DNA from 3 places in the Paenibacillus sp. ISL-20 genome. Region 1 is predicted to be linked to each of the others. Evidence: riboswitches for the same ligand, from Rfam matches in the RefSeq annotation. Region 1 holds a riboswitch; each other region holds the start of a gene.
What was found. A riboswitch is a leader RNA that binds a small molecule or an ion and turns the genes downstream of it on or off. The one in region 1 is predicted to bind thiamine pyrophosphate.
Positions count from the first base shown of each region.

Region 2: it holds a riboswitch for thiamine pyrophosphate, as region 1 does, so the genes downstream of both, tenA (thiaminase II) here and J7E85_RS18550 (Ykof family thiamine-binding protein) in region 1, are expected to answer to the same signal.
Region 3: it holds a riboswitch for thiamine pyrophosphate, as region 1 does, so the genes downstream of both, J7E85_RS29515 (ABC transporter substrate-binding protein) here and J7E85_RS18550 (Ykof family thiamine-binding protein) in region 1, are expected to answer to the same signal.

Region 1 is NZ_JAGGRD010000030.1:36,031-42,382, reverse strand. Features, by position in the region: gene J7E85_RS18575 (siderophore ABC transporter substrate-binding protein) at 1-255, opposite strand, end outside; gene J7E85_RS18570 (iron ABC transporter ATP-binding protein) at 457-1,215, opposite strand; gene J7E85_RS18565 (iron chelate uptake ABC transporter family permease subunit) at 1,212-2,159, opposite strand; gene J7E85_RS18560 (ABC transporter permease) at 2,149-3,102, opposite strand; gene J7E85_RS18555 (nitroreductase family protein) at 3,626-4,228, shown strand; TPP riboswitch at 4,410-4,512, shown strand; gene J7E85_RS18550 (Ykof family thiamine-binding protein) at 4,598-5,203, shown strand; gene J7E85_RS18545 (sporulation protein YjcZ) at 5,275-5,373, opposite strand; gene J7E85_RS18540 (nucleotidyltransferase domain-containing protein) at 5,491-6,189, opposite strand; gene J7E85_RS18535 (class I SAM-dependent methyltransferase) at 6,333-6,352, shown strand, end outside.
Region 2 is NZ_JAGGRD010000066.1:20,494-26,845, reverse strand. Features, by position in the region: gene J7E85_RS30270 (BglG family transcription antiterminator) at 1-917, opposite strand, end outside; gene thiE (thiamine phosphate synthase) at 1,172-1,846, opposite strand; gene thiD (bifunctional hydroxymethylpyrimidine kinase/phosphomethylpyrimidine kinase) at 1,843-2,850, opposite strand; gene thiM (hydroxyethylthiazole kinase) at 2,847-3,689, opposite strand; gene tenA (thiaminase II) at 3,742-4,428, opposite strand; TPP riboswitch at 4,569-4,672, opposite strand; gene J7E85_RS30245 (VOC family protein) at 4,935-5,444, shown strand.
Region 3 is NZ_JAGGRD010000064.1:73,396-79,747, forward strand. Features, by position in the region: gene J7E85_RS29500 (EAL domain-containing protein) at 1-904, opposite strand, end outside; gene J7E85_RS29505 (diguanylate cyclase domain-containing protein) at 1,110-2,648, opposite strand; partial or broken gene J7E85_RS29510 (VOC family protein) at 2,828-2,923, shown strand; TPP riboswitch at 3,095-3,206, shown strand; gene J7E85_RS29515 (ABC transporter substrate-binding protein) at 3,321-4,352, shown strand; gene J7E85_RS29520 (MTH1187 family thiamine-binding protein) at 4,444-4,737, shown strand; gene J7E85_RS29525 (ABC transporter permease) at 4,734-5,489, shown strand; gene J7E85_RS29530 (ABC transporter ATP-binding protein) at 5,544-6,352, shown strand, end outside.

The DNA of each region.
Region 1 (6,352 bases):
GGGTACGCCCAAAACCTCAACGCCCAGTTTATCGACAGAGTCCAGAATACCAAAATCGAAAACAACGACACGGGAAGGATTCTTCTTAACAAGTGTATCGCCCAGTTGATGGGTAATCGTGATTTCTTCGGTTGCAGCCGGTGTATCTCCAGCTGCATCTCCTCCACCCGTGCCGCTTGTTTTATCGTCTTGACCACAAGCCGCGAGTACAAGCGTGAACATTGCTACCATAAATAAAGCCAACCATTTTTTCATTGTTTTACACCCCATTTTTATATTTAAAAGCTTTAATAATCAAACATATATTTGAACTTATGGTTGAATATGTAATTTGTTTCGCGCAGATTAAACTATGCCGTCCTGTATCCAAGGCAGCCCTGTCCTTGTATATGATTAAGGATTCCGTGCTTCTGTTCCCCCAGAATCCTTATCCTCTACTCTCTACTACCATGTCGCCTAGCCGTAGTAGACACATACCCGATTGTCATTAATCTCTTCGATCTCAATGTCCATGTCATAGATTCCGCGAAGCACATTGCTCTGAATAATGTTCTCGGTCTTCCCTTCGCTTTCAATGGCTCCATCCTTCAATGCCACAATGTAATCCGAATAAAAGGAAGCGAAGTTGATGTCATGAATCACGATTACAATCGTCTTGTTCAGATCAGCGACAAGCTTTCTGAGAATCTTCATAATCTGTACGGAGTGTTTCATGTCCAGATTGTTCAGAGGTTCATCCAGCAGGATATACTCTGTATTCTGGGCGATAACCATCGCAATGTAGGCACGCTGGGTCTGACCGCCGCTGAGCTGATGAAGATATTTATGCTGCATATCCCCAAGCTCCATATAAGAGATCGCCTCATCTACGTATTTCTCATCTTCTGCGTTCAATCTGCCCTGAGAGTAAGGAAAACGACCGAAGGATACAAGCTCACGCACCGTCAGACGGAGGCTGATATGGTTGGATTGTTTCAGGATCGAAACCTTCTTCGCCAGATCACCGCTCTTCCATTGGCTGACCTCTTTACCGTCCACCGTAATTTGTCCGCTGTCTTTGCCTGTTAATCTACTAATCATGGACAGCAAGGTACTCTTGCCAGCACCGTTCGGGCCGATAAAGGAAGTGATTTGACCTTTCGGGATCGTAACCGACACGTTATCAACGACTTTTTTGCCGCCATAGACTTTCGATACGTTCGTAACCTGGATCATGCTTTACTCTCCTTTAGTAGCAGGTATATGAAGTAGACACCGCCGATGAAGTTGATAATGACGCTGAGCGTTGTAGAGAACGTAAACACCCGCTCTACAACCAATTGACCGCCGACCAGTGCAATAATGCTAATCAGTATGGATGCTGCAATTAAATATGAATGCCTGTATGTCTTCATAACCTCGTACGCAACATTGACAACCAGGAGCCCGAGGAATGTGATCGGCCCTACCAAAGCGGTAGCCACCGAGATCAGAACGGCAACCACAATCAGAAGACGCTTCACAACATAATCATAATTCACGCCGAGGTTGATCGCCTGCTCACGGCCAAGCGCCAGCACGTTCAGGTACTTGGCAAATCGGGCAAAGTACAGCAAGGTCAGCACAACGACAATGACCGACAGGACCAGAAGCTCGGTCTTCACATTGTTAAAGCTGGCAAACATTTTGTCGGCCACAAACTGGAACTCGTTCGGGTCAATCAACACTTCCATAAAAGAAGACATGCTGGAGAACAGGGTTCCAAAAATCATGCCGATCAGCAGCAGGAAGTAAATGTTGTTTCCTTCCCTTTTGAACAGAATCTTGTATAAGACTCCGGCAAACAGGATCATCCCGCCGACGTTGATCAGAAAGTTAACGTTGCTGCCCAGTTTATACAGTGTGAAGGATCCGAAGACAAAGATGACGGTGGTCTGGATCAGTACATATAAGGAATCTAATCCCATAACGCTTGGCGTCAGTATCCGGTTATTCGTGACCGTTTGAAACACCGTGGTAGACAGAGCGATCGCTCCGCCGGTCAGAATGATGGCAAGCACCTTCTTGATTCTTCTTGGAAGCGCGTAATCCCAATTGCCGCCAAGATCAATGAACAGAAAGACTGCCACCAGGATGATTGCCGCTGCGGCCAACAGGCCGAGTTTGGCTTTATAAGTCATAAGCCTTTCTCCTCATCAGTAAGAAAATGAATATACCGCTTCCGAGTACGCCCACGGTTAGACTAATCGGAATTTCATAGGGATAAATAATGATCCGGCCCAGGATGTCACAGAACAGTACGAACCCGGCCCCCAGCAGCGCGGTATGCGAAAGGCTTTTTTTCAAGTGGTCTCCTAAGTACAAACTGACAATATTAGGTATGATCAGACCAAGAAACGGAATCACGCCGACCGTCAGCACGACAGATGCCGTAACCAGCGCCACGATGACCAATCCCAGATTCACAACTCTCCGGTAGTGAAGACCCAGGTTGGTTGCAAACTCCTCTCCCATTCCGGCCACCGTAAACTTGTTGGCGAACAGATACGCCAGAATCAAAAGCGGGATACTAATATAGAGCATTTCATACTGGCCCTTCATGATCATGGAAAAATCACCCTGAAGCCATGCGGACATATTCTGAATAAGATCATATTTGTATGCAAAGAAGGTGGCTATCGAACTCACGATATTACCAAACATCAGCCCTACGAGCGGGATGAAGATCGCATCCTTAAACTTAATCCGATCCAGTATCTTCATGAAGATAAAGGTTCCTGCCAGAGCGAATACAAATGCCACGAGCATTTTGATAAGCGGACCGCTTGTCGTGAAGACGAGCATGGCTACCAAAATCCCTAGTCTGGCAGAGTCCATCGTACCTGCCGTGGTCGGCGATACGAACTTATTGCGGCTGAGCTGCTGCATGATCAATCCGCAGATACTCATGCTGACACCCGCCAATATAAGACTGACAAGCCTAGGAATCCGGCTTACAAGCATAATATGCTGTTGTTGTTCTGTCATCGAGAACAGTTGCAGTGGCGAGATATCTTTAACTCCAATAAATAATGAGATTATCGAGAGTACCACAACGGCTGCAAATAAGTATCTAATCTTCATGGCTCTTCCTTCTATGCGTATGTCTCTAAATATCCGGGATCTCGCAATTTCCAACACCATTCTCATTGAGATTGATTATCAATCGCGCTCTGATATGCATTATATCATCCTCATTCTGGCTCGACAAGTGTAATTGAGAATCAAAATCAATTAATTTGTTCATACTTGTATATTTTGTTCATGAATTGTTCATAATATGAAGTTTCGAGAAGACATAGCTAATAGCCTCAGGTAGGAAGCACTCCTTTCGTTTAAACCTCCATATAATGAAGCTTCTCTAAAAGCCAGACGGATTCAATTCATATTTAATAGATGAGGGAAATTATATTTGATCAAAGTCGTTGACAATTACTCTAAGTTATATTAACATACTAACATAAATATTATTCCTAACTAAACGTAAGTTAATATGGAATGATAATTAAAATATTGCTAAATAAGCAACATGCATATTTGCTTGAAGTAAAGGACATCTTCTTATCAGGCGTATGTAAATTCGATTACACCAGGAGGTTTTTTTTCAATGTCTAAAGATTTTTCAACTGCACTCAAAAGTCGCCGTTCTTATTACGGGATTAGCAAAGAATCCGTTATCTCGGACGAGCGTATTCAGGAAATCGTAAACGAAGCGGTTAAGTATACCCCGTCTTCTTTCAACTCTCAAAGTGCACGCGTCGTTGTATTGCTTGGCGAACAGCATGATAAACTGTGGAACATCACGGAAGGCATCCTGAAGGAAGTCGTTGGCGATGAAGAAGCATTCAAATCCACTGCCGACAAAATGGGCGCATTCCGCGCTGGTTACGGTACGGTATTGTTCTTCGAGGACAACAACGTCATTGCCGGGCTGCAACAAAACTTTGCCGCTTATGCCGACAACTTCCCGATTTGGTCCAACCAATCCAACGGCATGCTGCAATTTGTAGTATGGACCTCCCTTGAAGCAGAAGGTCTGGGTGCATCCCTGCAGCACTACAACCCGCTAATCGACGAAAAAGTAAAATCCGAATGGAACATCCCGGAAAACTGGAAGCTGCTTGCTCAAATGCCTTTCGGTAAGCCGGTTGTTGAACCAGGCGAAAAAGAATTTGCACCGCTGGAAGATCGCGTGAAAGTTTACAACTAATTAAATAGATGAATAAGGCCGTCTACCTAAGTTCCAGTAACTTGGATAGGCGGTCTTTTTATAATGGGCAAAGATTGAAAAACCGATCACTAAGCGATACAATTAGTCAGGTAAGAACCCTCGAACTTTTAAGATAACAGAAGCTCCGGGCAAACTTGCGATAACCAACTACATAGGATGTTGGCTGTACTAGGGGTGCCATGTGCTGAGAGACGGCGGTTTGCCGTTAACCCTTAACACCCGATCTAGGTCATACTAGCGTGGGGAAGTGTAGCATTTATGTTTATTTCTTTTCGTAGGCATAACTGCACTTTCTTCATGGGGTGCGGTTTTTTTTGCGTGGACTTATATCATGGGGAGGAAATAACAATGAATGAGCTTGTATGCGGAACCAGTCGGATCGTCGGGTGCCGGTTCTCGGTATTTCCCATGACGGACCGGTTTGTGGAAGTCATCATGGGCGCACTAGATTCCGTGGATACGGGGAAGGTGTTGATTCGGACAGATGATGTGAGCACCTGTATTCGTGGACGTGCAGAGCATGTCTTTGATGTGACAAGGGCGATATTCGCCCATGCTGCGGCGAGTGGCGTGCATACCGTTTTTAATGGTACTTATTCCATCGGTTGCCCCGGAGATACGGACGCCGATGTATATATGACTGAGGATTCGACCCTCTTAAACAACGACATCGGGGAACATGCCGATATTGAGACTGCCTGCCAATTCGCTCTTTACCCCATGGGTACCGATAACTACATGGATGTCATCTACGGTGAAGTTAATCGTGCGAAGGCAGCCGGGACATTCGCCGGAAGCGTTCATTACGCCAGCCGATTGAGTGGGTCACTGGCCCAGGTGTTTGGATCGCTTGAAGAGGCGTTTTTACATGCGATTCAATCCGACAGCAGCCATTTGGTCATGACTGCGGTTGTGTCCGCACACAGCCCTTCGGTCAAAGCCGCATCGAATTGAGTTCTATTGAGGCAGACAAAAGCCCGGCAAGCGCCGGGCTTCCTGTCACTACTGCCAAGAACCTTGACGGTTTAAACCCAAGCACTCAAGATAATTACGAGCAGGATAAAGAGAACCAAAATCATTCCTACTGAATTGTTCCATCCACCGCCGCCATATACTCCGCTCATGAAGATCCCCTCCTGGATTTAAAGAATGACGTGATGTAATCACACTATTATAGTATTGCCCGTCTCGTGATAGTGTCACGGCTAATGTACCCCTCTTTTTATACTGGCAAGGAAATTCTATTCCTCATAACCGATGAGAAGCTTGCCTCCGTACGGACGGAGCATTTCCTCGGTGAATGCCATAAGAACTGAAGGATCATCCTGGCGATACATCGCCGCGAGCGCTGCTTCCAATCGTTCTCCCAAGATCGAGTCATAGCTGTTGAACAGACGGAACAGCGTTTTCCCTTCACCCGTCCACTCCCGGTTCACCCTAAGTACAAAATCACAGAGAATCGCCGCTATTTTGTGCACCGTAAACCACTTTTCGGCGTCCCTTCGGGGACTCTGCAAATCCAGCATGTACTCGGTTAGCATATAACGGTATTCGTCAATGTCGGTTAGCATCAAGGGTATGGGTCCGTAATTCAAATCGCTTCGGGCTTCCGCCCGCACCTCTTCCCCCTCAGGCAGCGCGAGCAGCACCGTCCCTTCTACGACCATCCGCTGCAAAGAAGGATTCGCCGCACTCACTCCCTCGTCGAAATATTCGCGATAGGAGGATAAAGACAATATAAATATTTCCGCGATCCACCCATGTGCCTCTATCGTCTTCCTGCTGAAATCATAACTATCTCGTTCAATAACCATGATGTCCAAATCGGATTGTTCATTATATTCGCCTCTGCTCGCGCTGCCGCCAAGCACAGCAAGCAAACAGTCGGGATAATCGTGTTGAATGATGCGTTCCGCTGCCTCTACCGGTTCCATCCTCATGACGTTTCCTCCATTATGATTCTGATCCTCCCGAAAAAAGGGCTCAAAATATCTAATTCAGCTAAAACCCTAAACGTACCTGAATCATATGGTAAATAAACGATTACCCTCATGTTGATGACAAGGAAGAAGGGATAGATGAGATGAACTATATTCATATGCT
Region 2 (6,352 bases), on a different contig from region 1:
GGCAAGAGGGGGTGGCTGTCTGCTAGATCGCTCCGCCCAATGCCCCCATCCTCCTGCGTGTATCGTAACTTCCCGCCAAGCAGGTGCAGGGTTAGATAAGCAGTTTCTTCCTTGGAAAAAGGTACAGCAAACAGCTTTTGCAGCTGCTTCAAAAAGTCCATCGCCCATGCAAATTCCGCTTTGTTCTCCAAAAAGGCAATGTCCTGCTCGGAGAGCGAAATCGGCTGTCCCAGCTTGGTCCGTTTGACCATGAGTAAAATATGCAGCATCAGGCTTTCAAGGGTTTCATCGGTGAAGCGGAGCTGATGCTGCTTTTGTAATGCCTTCAACTCATTGTATACGGTTGCAATCTCATGCGGTTCATACTGCTTACGCATCATCTGTCCCGTTAACTCCGGACGGTTGATCAACTGGTTCAACCGCGCCAGTGCCATCCGTTTGTTCTTCTCAGAGCCTTCAATCATTAATCCCACGCGCTGCTTAGTCATTAAGCTCAGATCAAAGCTGTGCAGCCAGCCCTCAATCTTCTCCATATCTCGACGGATAATCGTCTTGTTCACATAAAATTGTGAAGCCAGGTTCTGTATGGTTACGGGCTTCGCGTTCATCAAGAGCCGGTAAGCCAGGTGCAGCACTCTTTCCTCATCCGATTCATGCTCGGTGGAACTCTCGTTTGAATACAAACGGTGGAATAAATCAGTCTGATCTGCTTCTCCGATCTCCAGATAAACGCCGAGTCCCGGCCTTTTCACCAGATTACCACTGGAGTGCTTAACTATATATTCTTCAATCACTTTCAGATCGTTTCGGATCGTCTTCTCCGAGCACTCGGTATGATCCGCCAGATCCTGAACGAGCCACAGCCGGTTCGGTTCCATTAACAAATTGCGAAAAATCTCTTTTTGCCTATTATTCATTCCGATCTCCTATTCAACTTATTTGGAGAGCTCACTAATCGTGACCAGGTACATTGTCCTACGTATATCATATCCGGGTCTCAATGGCAATGATCTGGAATGTTACACGAAATTTATAGATTCGAATGGATCAAAAGAATGTTGACGCAAAAGCTGAGCATATATAGTAATTTAAAATCTGACGCAAACAAACAAGAGTGCCGCAGAAGCTTCGACACCCTTGTTCATGATCCGCATTATAATCCTCTTACATCTCAAGAAATTCGTTCAGTTGCACGGCATATCTTTCCTATAAAAGCCTCCACAGCCTCCCGCGCCGACTCCGCTCCCGTCACAGCGGATATCACCGCGACGCCATCCGCACCCGCTCCCATGACTTCCTCCACGCGCTCCACAGTAATCCCGCCAATCCCAACGATCGGCAGATCGATTCCAGCTTCGCGCAGTTCACGGAGGATCGCTGGGCCTTGCACCGCCTTGGCATCATCCTTCGAGCGGGTCGGATAGATCGGCCCGATGCCAAGATAATCGGCGCCGTGGAGAATCGCGCGCCTTGCTTCCTCCACAGTATGGGCGGAGACACCCAGAATCCGGTTGCCGATCCGCTCCCGTACGGAAGCCGCGCATTCGTCGTCCTGGCCGATGTGCACGCCATCGGCGTTCAGCTTCAGCGCCAGCTCCACATCGTCATTGACGATGAAGGGTACGCCTGCTTGGCGGCACTGATTCTGGATCCGGCGAGCCAACTGGATCATCGGCTCGCCAACAAGCGAGCCATGTCCCTTCTCACGAAACTGGACCATTGTCGCGCCGCCAGCCAGTGCTTCCTGCACAATCCGGCTTGGCTCTTCGAGACAGTTCACGCTGCCGAGTACGAGGTACATTCGTAGATGCCGTCTCATCATCTCGGATGTCACTCTCCCCGTCATCGCAGCACCTCCTGACGGCGGCGACGATACGCCCAGTGATTCGTGGGGCCGTGTCCCTGCCCCAGGTTTAAGCCGTCCTCAATGGCTGCCTGGATGAATAAGCGCCCGCTCTGAATCGCATCGAATGCACTCAAGCCTTTGGCCAGGCCTGCAGTGATGGCGGCAGAGAAAGTACAGCCGGTACCATGCGTATGAACGGTATGAATTCTTTTGCCGTATAATTCGGTGAAGGCCGTACCATCGTATACGAGGTCCATGACCGGAGGACTGTCGGGATTAACGTCATCCATGAAAATGGAAGGACGGGGCCCACGCAACTCCCCGGCGGGAATGGCAATTCTCGTTTGACCATACGTACTTTCGGACTGAGGCAACGCTTCCTGCTGCGTATCCGCCGCTATATCTGGTCCCCTGCCTCTTTCGTAATCATCGCCTTCACCGGTGCCCAGCATTCCCTCGTCATGGCCGCCTTTGATCACAATGATCTTGGGCCCCAGAGCATGAATACGTCTCGCCGCTTCCTTCCGATCTTCCATTGTGCGGATATACATCCCCGCCAATACTTCGGCCTCCGGTATATTGGGGGTGACGATTAACGCCAGCGGCAGCAAGTGTTCTCGTACAGCCTGCACTGCTTCGCTTTGCAGCAGCTCCGCTCCGCCTTTGGCGATCATCACGGGATCGACAACGACCTTCCCCCAGCCAAAAGCCCGAATCCGGTCAGCAACCAGGCGAATGATCTCGGCGTTGAACAGCATGCCTGTCTTCAATGCATCTACTCCGAGGTCCGATCCTACCGCTTCCATCTGCTCTGCGGCTGCCTCGGGGGGCAGCGGATATACGCCATGAACCCCCAAGGTATTCTGCACCGTAATCGCGGTAATCGCCGACATGCCGTATACGCCGAGCTCCTGGAAGGTTTTCAGATCGGCCTGAATGCCGGCACCGCCGCCGCTGTCAGACCCGGCAATCGTCAGTGCCCGGGGCACGCGTGTCTTGCTCATCGTGTGCCACCGGCAGCGGCCGCTTCCGCTTCCCGGACAGCGGCATATCCCGCCAACGAGCCTGGATGAAGTTTTGCCAGCTCATCCAGGAAAGCGATCTGGAAGCTTCCCGGTCCTTGGTCCGCCGTGCATTCCGCAGCTCTCGCCGCCGCGGCCCCGTAGAAGGCCAGACCCGCCGTACCCGCAAGCAGCAGGTTTGCTTCCACTGCGGCAAAGGCACCCAGCACCGAGGTCAGCAGGCACCCTGCGCCGGTGACCTTCGTGAGCAGTGCATCCCCTCCGGTAATGATGCGTACCTCTGTTCCATCGGTAATTACGTCCTCTTCACCGGTAATGGCCACGATCGTGCCTAATTCGCGTGCAGCCCGCACGGCCAGCTCAGCATGATCACTGCCCGTGCTGTTGCCAACATCTACGCCTTTGATCTCGCGCGCCTCCCCGACAAGGTGAGCGACTTCAGCCGCATTCCCGCGCACGAGCGAAACCTTCACCTCGCTTAGGATCCGCAATGCCGACTCCGTCCGAAAACGGGTCGCTCCCGCACCGACCGGGTCCAGCAAGACCGGGACGCCATGTGCATTCGCCGATTGTCCGGCGATGATCATCGCATCCACCAGCTCGCGGTTCAGCGTGCCGATGTTCAATACGAGCGCGCCTGCAATGGCAGACATATCCGCCACTTCCTCTGGCGCGTAAGCCATGACCGGCGACGCGCCCAGCGCGTACAAGCCGTTAGCCGTAAAATTCGTAACCACCACGTTTGTCATATTGTGAACGAGGGGGCTCGTCTGCTGTACCTTCGTTAAAAGCGCCGAAACTTCTTTTTCCCATGAACGCATTGGAATCAGCCTCTCTTATCTAAATTGGAATTTATGTCCTTGTTATGACTCCTTATAGCACCGCAGCCTGCAGCAGCACCGGCCATTCCTCCTGCTTATAAGCCATATCCCAAAACATATACTCCAACTGGCAGCTCAGCATAAAATACTCCTTCATCCGTTCCCGCTCGGCTGCCGTCGCGCCCTCTGCCCATTCATCGACACGGTTGCAGAACTTGGCTGTCGCGTCTTCCCCACGGTTGCCATAGAAATAAATCCAGTCATAGAACGGATGGGATTCATCCGGCTTCACGTCATCCAGCAGCTTGCGGCCAATCTCCAGGTACGTCCACGGGCAAGGAAGCAGTACGGCCATAATCTCGCCTAGACTGCCCTCGTGCGCCACTGTCAGCATATGACGGATATAATGATGCGCGGACGGAGCAAGCGGATAACCCTGAAGCTCTTCGTAGGTCACCCCGGCGGCTGCGCACAAATTCTGATGCGGATGCACCTCGCTGTGCAAGATGAATGAAATCTGTTCGTTAAAGGTCGCGATCTCTTCCCTGCTGGTCGATTTGGATATGGCGATTCCGTAGATCCGCATGTAGGCATTCAAATACTCAAAATCTTGCTTCACATAGTGAATCAGCTGTTCCCGTGCCAGCTTCCCCTCGGCAATGCCTTTTACAAAGGGATGATCGAAGATTGCTTGAAAAATGCCTCCCGCCTGCTGACGGAGCTCTTGCGTGAAACTCATTTTTGTCCCACCTCCAACATATTGAAGAGCAGGAAGTCCATAAGACACGACTTTCCAAGCAACGCTAAAAAGCCGCCCCCGAAAACTGGAGCGGCTTCGTCAACAAGCCCAAGTGCGCCAAAAAACGCACCGAGACCTCGTATACGAAGGCTCCACTTTCCTACGCTAGTACGAACTAGATCAGGTTCAAAGGGTCCAAGATACACTCTTGTCTCAGCCGCCAACGGCTCCCCTAGTGGACTTCCTATTCTTTTGTCTAATACTGTACATAGGTTTGTAGATGCTGTCAAACATTAACTGTTCGTGAACGGAGCCCACGCTCGAAGCTTTCCCATGAGTGGGGGATTAGGATGTTGTACGGTGGCCGAGGTCTTTCGCGAAATAAAAACGGGGGCTGCCCAACACTTGTTTCGGAAACACTGACGCTCGGTTGTCATGTATGCCCCAACATAATGAGCACATAATCGTTATGCAAATAAATGAAGTTTAAAGGAGCGAGCGTATTTATGACGAACCAACCAAACCAACCGAAAGACGTTAAACCCATTCCGCAAGGCTACACGTCCGTGACACCGTGGATCATCTCAAGAAACTCCGCAGCGCTGATCGAATTCCTCAAGCAGGCTTTTCAAGCCGAAGAGTTAGCCCGCGTCTATGTCGGTGAAGGTATCATCGGCCATGCCGAGGTCCGAATTGGGGATGCCGTCGTGATGATGTTTGACGCGAAGCCGGAATGGCCGGATTCACCAGCATACCTCCGTTTATATGTTGAGGATTGCGATGCCGTCTACCAACAAGCGCTGGCCGCAGGAGCCGTCTCGGTGACGGAGCCAACGAGCTTATTCTTCGGCGACCGGGTGGGACGGGTACGGGACCCGTTCGGCAACTTATGGTGGGTACAGACACGAATGGAGGACCTCACTCCGGAAGAAGTGGAACAGCGTGCCCAAGACCCGGAATACATCAAAGCGATGACCTATGTTGCCGGAGCGGAGATTGTGGTGAAGATATCGTGAAAATATGAAGTGAAGCAATAGCAGTATAACAGGAGAGCACGGATGGACTCGGTGTCTAGGGGTATGCATGGATGGATGGGATTATAATTGTAGGGGCTGGGTAACTCGGAGTAGCTATGGTTTAGAGGTAGAAACCGGGGTAACACAGCGTGTATAGCTGAGGCTGCTGCTGGTCTTGGTGCTACTGCTGATCTTGTTACTACTGCTGGATCTGGCTACTACTGCTGATCTTGTTACTACTGCTGGTCTTGGTGCTATACTGGTTTTGGCTACTGCTTGTGGCTAGCGGACTGAGGATACGTTATTTGGCTGAATAGGTGTGATTTTTGATAGTTATCGGACACCAGGTACGTTATTCATAGAATATGATGGCAAATAGGCAGTTTATTGCGGTAATAAGGGATCTGGAGTCCGTTAACAGGTGGTGTTGGTGCTACTGCTGGGCTTGTTGCTCTGCTGGTTTTGGTGCTACTGCTGGGCTTGGCTACTACTGGTTTTTTAGCTACTGCTGGCCTTAGCTACTACTGATCTTGGTGCTACCTGCTTCGCTAATGCTGATTTTGGTGCTACTGCCGGTCTTGGTGCTACTATTGGTCTTGGCTACTACTGGTCTTGGCTACTGATGATCTACTGGGCCTTGGTGCTACCCTCGAACGTAACGGACTGAGGATACGTTATTTGGCTGAATAGGTGTGATTTTTGATGGCTAACGGACACCAGGTACGTTATTCATAGAATATGATGGCAAATAGGCCGGTAATTGTGGCAATAAGGGATCCTGAGTCCGGTGGATTTAAGAATCGGGGGCGAATCAGGAAAATAAGGGATCTGGAGTCCGATAGCAGGTCAGGGGCTACGGACGAAGCAGCGGAGTTGGTTAAGCTGTGCTAGTTGAGCGGTATGGCATG
Region 3 (6,352 bases), on a different contig from region 1:
TGGCCCCAAAATCATGAGCCATGTTGGTGATCATTTTGAGCTGCTTCTGCTGGGCGGGATTACGATCGCAATGGTCGATCAGACTCCGGTCGATCTTTACATAATCCGGCTTAAGCTTAATCATCTGTTCCAATGTGGAATACCCTGCGCCGACGTCATCCATGGCTACCGAGATTCCATGACTGCGATAAACCTCAAAAATCGATTGCAAATGCTTAACATCATCAATCTTCTCGGTTTCCACGACCTCAAATACGAAATCCCTCGGATCCAGATGGAGCCTGTCAATGGTATTAAAGGTGTGGCTTAGACACATCTGCGCATCATATATGGAGGATGGCAGGAAGTTCACGAATCGCTTCACGCCGATAGGAAGCCACTCGGCACTGGTCTCAATGGCACTGGTTCGTGCTGCCCGGTCCAGAAATGCATGCAATCCGGTTTTACGGGCTGTCTCAAACAGCTCATACGGCTGGAACCTGGCTCCCCACTCTACCGGACGAAGGAGAAATTCGTAGGCCACGATCTGCTCGGATGTATCCACGATGGGCTGCATGTAGCTCGTAAACTGCTTATGTAAAATGATACTCACCATATCGTAATGCTCCATCTGCAGTTCGAACTTCTGCATAGGGGTCCACGAATGCCGGATTTGCGGAGCTTCTCCACCGGTAACACAGAAGGACAGCTCTTGACGAATCTTCAGCGGAAGGGGCTGCAGACACTTTATCATAGAGATCAGGTCCGCACGTACCTTGTAATTCACAGCACAACCCTCATTGTTCTCTTGTACCGTGTAGCCGTTCACTGCCAGCAACTGAATAAGCTCACCACTTGCAGGCTTCATATGAATGGTCCCCTGGTCCTCAATCGGTTCAAAGGTGCTGCAATTGTCGCAAATCATGTTCGTCCTCCTTGGCAAGCTAGCTCTCACTATGCTTCTTATCGGCATTTTGAATATGATTTCTTTGCATTTTATGGATTTTATATCGAAGTTATGACCTATTTTAAGAGAAATGCGCAAGATTCGTGCAATGATTGCGCCAAATTCTACAAAAATCGACTTATATTGCTTTTAACAACCTATTGTCGATACTATGGTCATACATTCATTTACTCACCTTTTGATCCAAAAGCTGCAGCAGCATCGTCCGCTCTACATCAAAATGCCAGGGGGCGTTCCGTTCCTTCGCCGCATACATCGCTGCATCCGCACGACCAATCAGCTCCTGGTCATTTCTGGCATGATCTGGATAAACCGCAATACCGATACTCGGCGTGGTTCGGACCTCATGCCCTTCCAGCTCGTACGGCTCACTAAGCATCGTCCAGATCTCCTCCGCCATCCAGATCAGCTCCTGATCATCGCCGGCCGGATGGATCATAACCGTGAATTCGTCTCCTCCTAAACGGGAAACCAAAACTCCCTTGGATTCGAGTGATTGAAGCCGGTCTGCAACCTTTCGTATCAACAAATCGCCGGCACGGTGGCCGTATCGGTCATTGACTCGTTTGAAACGGTTCATATCCATATACAGCAAGCCTACACGGGAACCTGTGCGGTCCGCCTCCTTCAGCGAACTTGACAGCCTTGCATTAAAATAACGACGATTATACAGACCCGTAAGATCATCGCGATGTGCCAGGGATTCACTCTGCATCAGACTTTCATGCAGTCGATCAAACAAGCGGTCGTTCTCGAACTGGATCAAAATCTGCCTGAATAGGATCAGGATAACGCACAGGGAAAGGCCGGTAAACAGTCCATTCCACCCTCCAAAATGCTGCGCCATAAGGGCAAACATCCCGCCGAGCACGCTGTAGGGAAGCAGGTACCTTACGATCAGGTTTCCGGTTGAACGAGGCTCCCGCTCGCCAACAGATGGATTACGGGTATCAGGAGCGGACTGTCCGCCTGCGAAACTAATGAAAAATACCGATAACGTATAGAGTGGATACAGGTAAGAGCGAACCTCGATATCCAAAAGATCAACGAGATAGATGTACAGAACATCTCCGGCAATAAATGTACTTCCGCCAAGACATAACAGGATGGCCGCCCATTTCCTTAACTGTCCGGTATTAAAATACAACACCAGTGTAAAAAAAATAAGTACCATTGCGCACAGTGGATACAGCATGTCCACCCAAAGGTTTCCCCATGCTGCCTCATGGGCCAGACCCTGAAGCTCAGGCTTGATGAAATATTCCCATCCTACCGTCATGACCGCTATGCCAACAATCAGGATATCCAGCATAAACCGCAGCCCCCGAAACGAACCCTGAACATGCCGGAATAAATAAATGAGAGAACTTGCGAACAGGATAAGTTCGAGCCCCCAGAACAAATGGGTTAGAACTGGCAGGAAAGCGCTCTCTTTTCCAAACCAGATATTGCATGCGTGGAGGGTTCGGGCCACTGCCTCCCCCATCAATCCGAGACTCACAATAAGCCAAAACCTGCCAAGATGAACCTCAAAACGCCGACGGATCCGCATTAAATAAACGGAAGCGGCTGCAGGAGAAATAATGACTAGAACACGCTGAAGCGATAAAGCATCAGGCATCCACAGAGCGATCATTATCTGAATGAATGCATATATTATGGCGAGTCGAATCCACAGATGATCTGCTGGAGTTGGACTCATAAGCATTCCTCCTCGGCCAAAAGGTAAGCTGGTTCACTTTAAGTGTGTTAGGTCTTTTGAATTAACATCTCTATTTCTCATGATACTTTTTGCCCACACAAAAGTAAAGATGAGGAAATGAAAGAAAAATCATCTTATTAGCCTGTGCACGAACAACATAACACCCACTTGACGTTCCTCACATTGACGAGGAAATCGTGACGCTTCCGAACGGGTACCGCTATTTCTTCGTGCACGGTCCCGAAGGAGAATGGATTGAGTTCTTCCAGCGCTAACCTCTGCGTAGAAGCCGTATTCAAATACTTTATCTTGTGAAAGGTTTATAGCATCAATTAATTCTCCCATTGCATTAGTGTTCTAACAAAGACCTGTCTCGTTCGAGCCTCTTCGAACTAGACAGGTCTGCTGTGTTAGGACTATAATAGCGGGTGTACTGATCGAAACTTCATAAATACCGGGGGAGCTGGAATTTGGCCGGCTGAGAGTGTATCCGACATGATACTGACCCTTACACCTGATCTGGGTAATGCCAGCGTAGGAAGCCCATGTTTGCGGCAGCTATTTATTTGCCGTGGTATACACTTACGCCGTCATGCGTCCTGATATCATCAGGGCGTTTTTTTTGTGGAGTTGCGAGGTAATAGAAAGAGAACTTAAAGGAGAGAAGAAACGATGAAGAAGGGAAGATGGATTCCGCTGCTTCTCGCTTGCGTCCTGCTGATGGTTGCGTCTGGATGCGGTACAAGTGGAGAGAACAAGAAGACAGGTGCCACAGGCGAAGACAGTCAGTCTCCCGGGAAACTACGTGACGTACAGCTGATGCTCGATTGGTCTGCCAATACGAATCACACCGGCCTGTATGCAGCGAAGGAGCTTGGGTATTATGAGGAAGAAGGGCTTAATGTCCAGATCGTCCAGCCGGGAGCAGGCGGAACGGATACGCTGGTTGCATCCGGAAACGTGCCATTTGGCATCAGCTATCAGGAAGGCGTAACGCTGGCCAGAACCCAAGGATTGCCGCTCGTCTCCATTGCGGCGATCATTCAGCATAATACATCCGGCTTTGCCGCCCCCAAGGACAAAGGCATCGTGAAGGCAGGCGATTTTGAAGGGAAATCCTATGGCGGTTGGGGCTCGCCTGTGGAGGAAGCGGTCATGAAATCCATCATGGAGATCGATGGCGCCGATGTCAGCAAGGTGAACATGGTTAATATGGGCGATGCCGATTATTTTACGGCCGTCAAACGCGACATTGATTTTGCCTGGATCTTCTATGCTTGGACGGGTATTGAAGCCGAGCTTCGCAATGAGCCGCTTGACATGATTTATGTGAAGGACTACTCCGAGCAGCTTGACTATTACACGCCGGTGATCGTAACGAACGAGAAGCTGATCCAGGAGGACCCTGAACTTGTCAAAGCGTTCATGCGGGCGACTTCAAAAGGATACGACTATGCGATTCAACATCCCGAAGATGCAGCAGCCCTGCTGACGAAAGCTGTTCCCGACCTGGATGCCGAACTGGTTCTAGCCAGCCAGAAATGGCTGAGCCCCCGTTATCAGGATGATGCATCCCGCTGGGGCGAACAGAAAGCCGAAGTATGGTCGGGGTACGCAGACTGGATGTTTGAGCGCAAGCTGCTGGAGAAGGAACTTGACGCTGACAGCGCATTTACCAATGATTTTTTACCGGAGAAGCCATAAGGTTATTTCTATTTATAAGAAGAGAGACGGCCTTTGCAGCAGGCTGCCTCTCTTCCATTACAATACAGCTTGCACGAAAGGATGAGTTTATATGGCGAATACACTCTTGAGCATTCAAGTAATACCGAGAACGCCAAACGGGGCCGACAGCATCCCTTATGTTGATGAAGCGATCAAGGTTATTCAGGAATCGGGCGTGAAATACGAGGTTCATGCACTCGAAACGACCATGGAAGGAGAGCTCTCCGAGCTGCTCAAGATCGTTGAGCGCATGCACGAGGCGCTGGTGAATGCGGGAAGTCCCAGCATCATATCCCAGGTCAAAATCGCGCATCATCCAAGCGGCATCAGCATGGATAAGCTGACTGAGAAATACCGTCCATGAGAAGCTGGTGGAGTTCTGTTTGGCCGCCCGTTTTGGCGGTTCTCTTCTTTTTGGTGGTATGGCAGGCGGCAGTATCCGTGTTCGACATTGAACCCTTTATTTTGCCTGCACCGACGGCCATCGGGCATGAGGCCGTTACCGGAGCTTCCGGTCTCTTCCAGCATACAGCGGCCACCCTGCAATTAACCCTGATCGGCTTTATAATCGGCACGGCAATCGGTCTAATCATCTCGCTGGCACTGCACTTGGTGCCTTTTCTCAAAACCGCCCTTTATCCGCTTCTTATTCTTAGCCAAAATGTGCCGACAATCGCCCTAGCCCCGCTTCTCATGATTTGGTTCGGCTTCGGTATGCTGCCCAAGGTTATCGTGATTACGCTGGTCTGCTTCTTCCCTGTCGCTGTTGCGGCCCTGGATGGACTCGCACGTACCGACCGCACCATGATGAATTATATGCAGATGACGGGGGCTACCTCGTGGCAAATTTTCACCAAGCTGGAGCTGCCGCATGCCCTTCCCTCCATCTTCTCCGGGATTCGAATTGCGGCCACCTATTCGGTCATGGGGGCGGTTATCGGGGAATGGATCGGCTCGGACCGGGGAATCGGCTACTACATGATGCTGCAAAAATCCGGCTACCGCACGGATCGGGTGTTTGTTGCCATCCTGGTCATCGTCTTGCTCAGCCTGCTGATGGTGCTGCTGATCAGCCTGCTGGAGAAGCGGCTCATCCGCTGGAATCGAAAAGGTTGAGCCCCCTGTGAATAGACATTTCGAATCTTATATGAAAGGAGGCCATTTATCGATATGACACCTCAAATATCCCTGCCGCTCCAGGACGGTGCTGACCCGTCCACTGCGTTGGTCTCATCAGCACCTGCCCTCGAGGTTCGCAGCCTTCGGAAAGCCTTCCGCGACCGGCGCAGCGAAGTGCATGTACTGGATGGCCTTTCGCTTCAGGTACAACCCGGGGAATTCGTCTCCTTGATCGGTCCTTCAGGCAGCGGAAAGAGCACACTCTTCCATATCATCGGGGGATTAACCGCTCCGGATACGGGTTCGGTCCTCATGGATGGTCAGGACGTGACCGGGGAAAAAGGCCGCATCGCCTATATGCCTCAACAGCCGGCCCTGTTCCCTTGGCGTACGGTGGAGGACAATGTGCTCCTTCCCGAAGAGCTGAGAGGCACCACGAAATCCACTGCCAGGGAACATGCCCGCAGCTGGATGAAACGGGCAGGCCTCACCGGCTTCGAGAAGGCGTATCCGCACACCCTTTCAGGCGGAATGCAGCAGCGGGCGGCTTTTCTGCGCGCACTGATGAGTCCCCAGGAAGTCATGTGCCTGGACGAACCGTTCAGCGCATTGGATGCGCTGACCCGCAGCGATATGCAGCGCTGGCTGCTCGATATCTGGGAGGATACGCGCCGTTCGGTGCTGATGATTACCCATCATATCGAGGAGGCGCTGCTCCTCTCGGACAGCATCTATATCCTGTCAGCACGGCCCGGAACCATCTTGAAACGGGTAGAAGTCCCTTTCTCCCGCCCGCGCCGGGAAAACATCCTGATGGATCCGTCCTTCATCGCATTAAAAACCGAAATTTCCGCCATCAT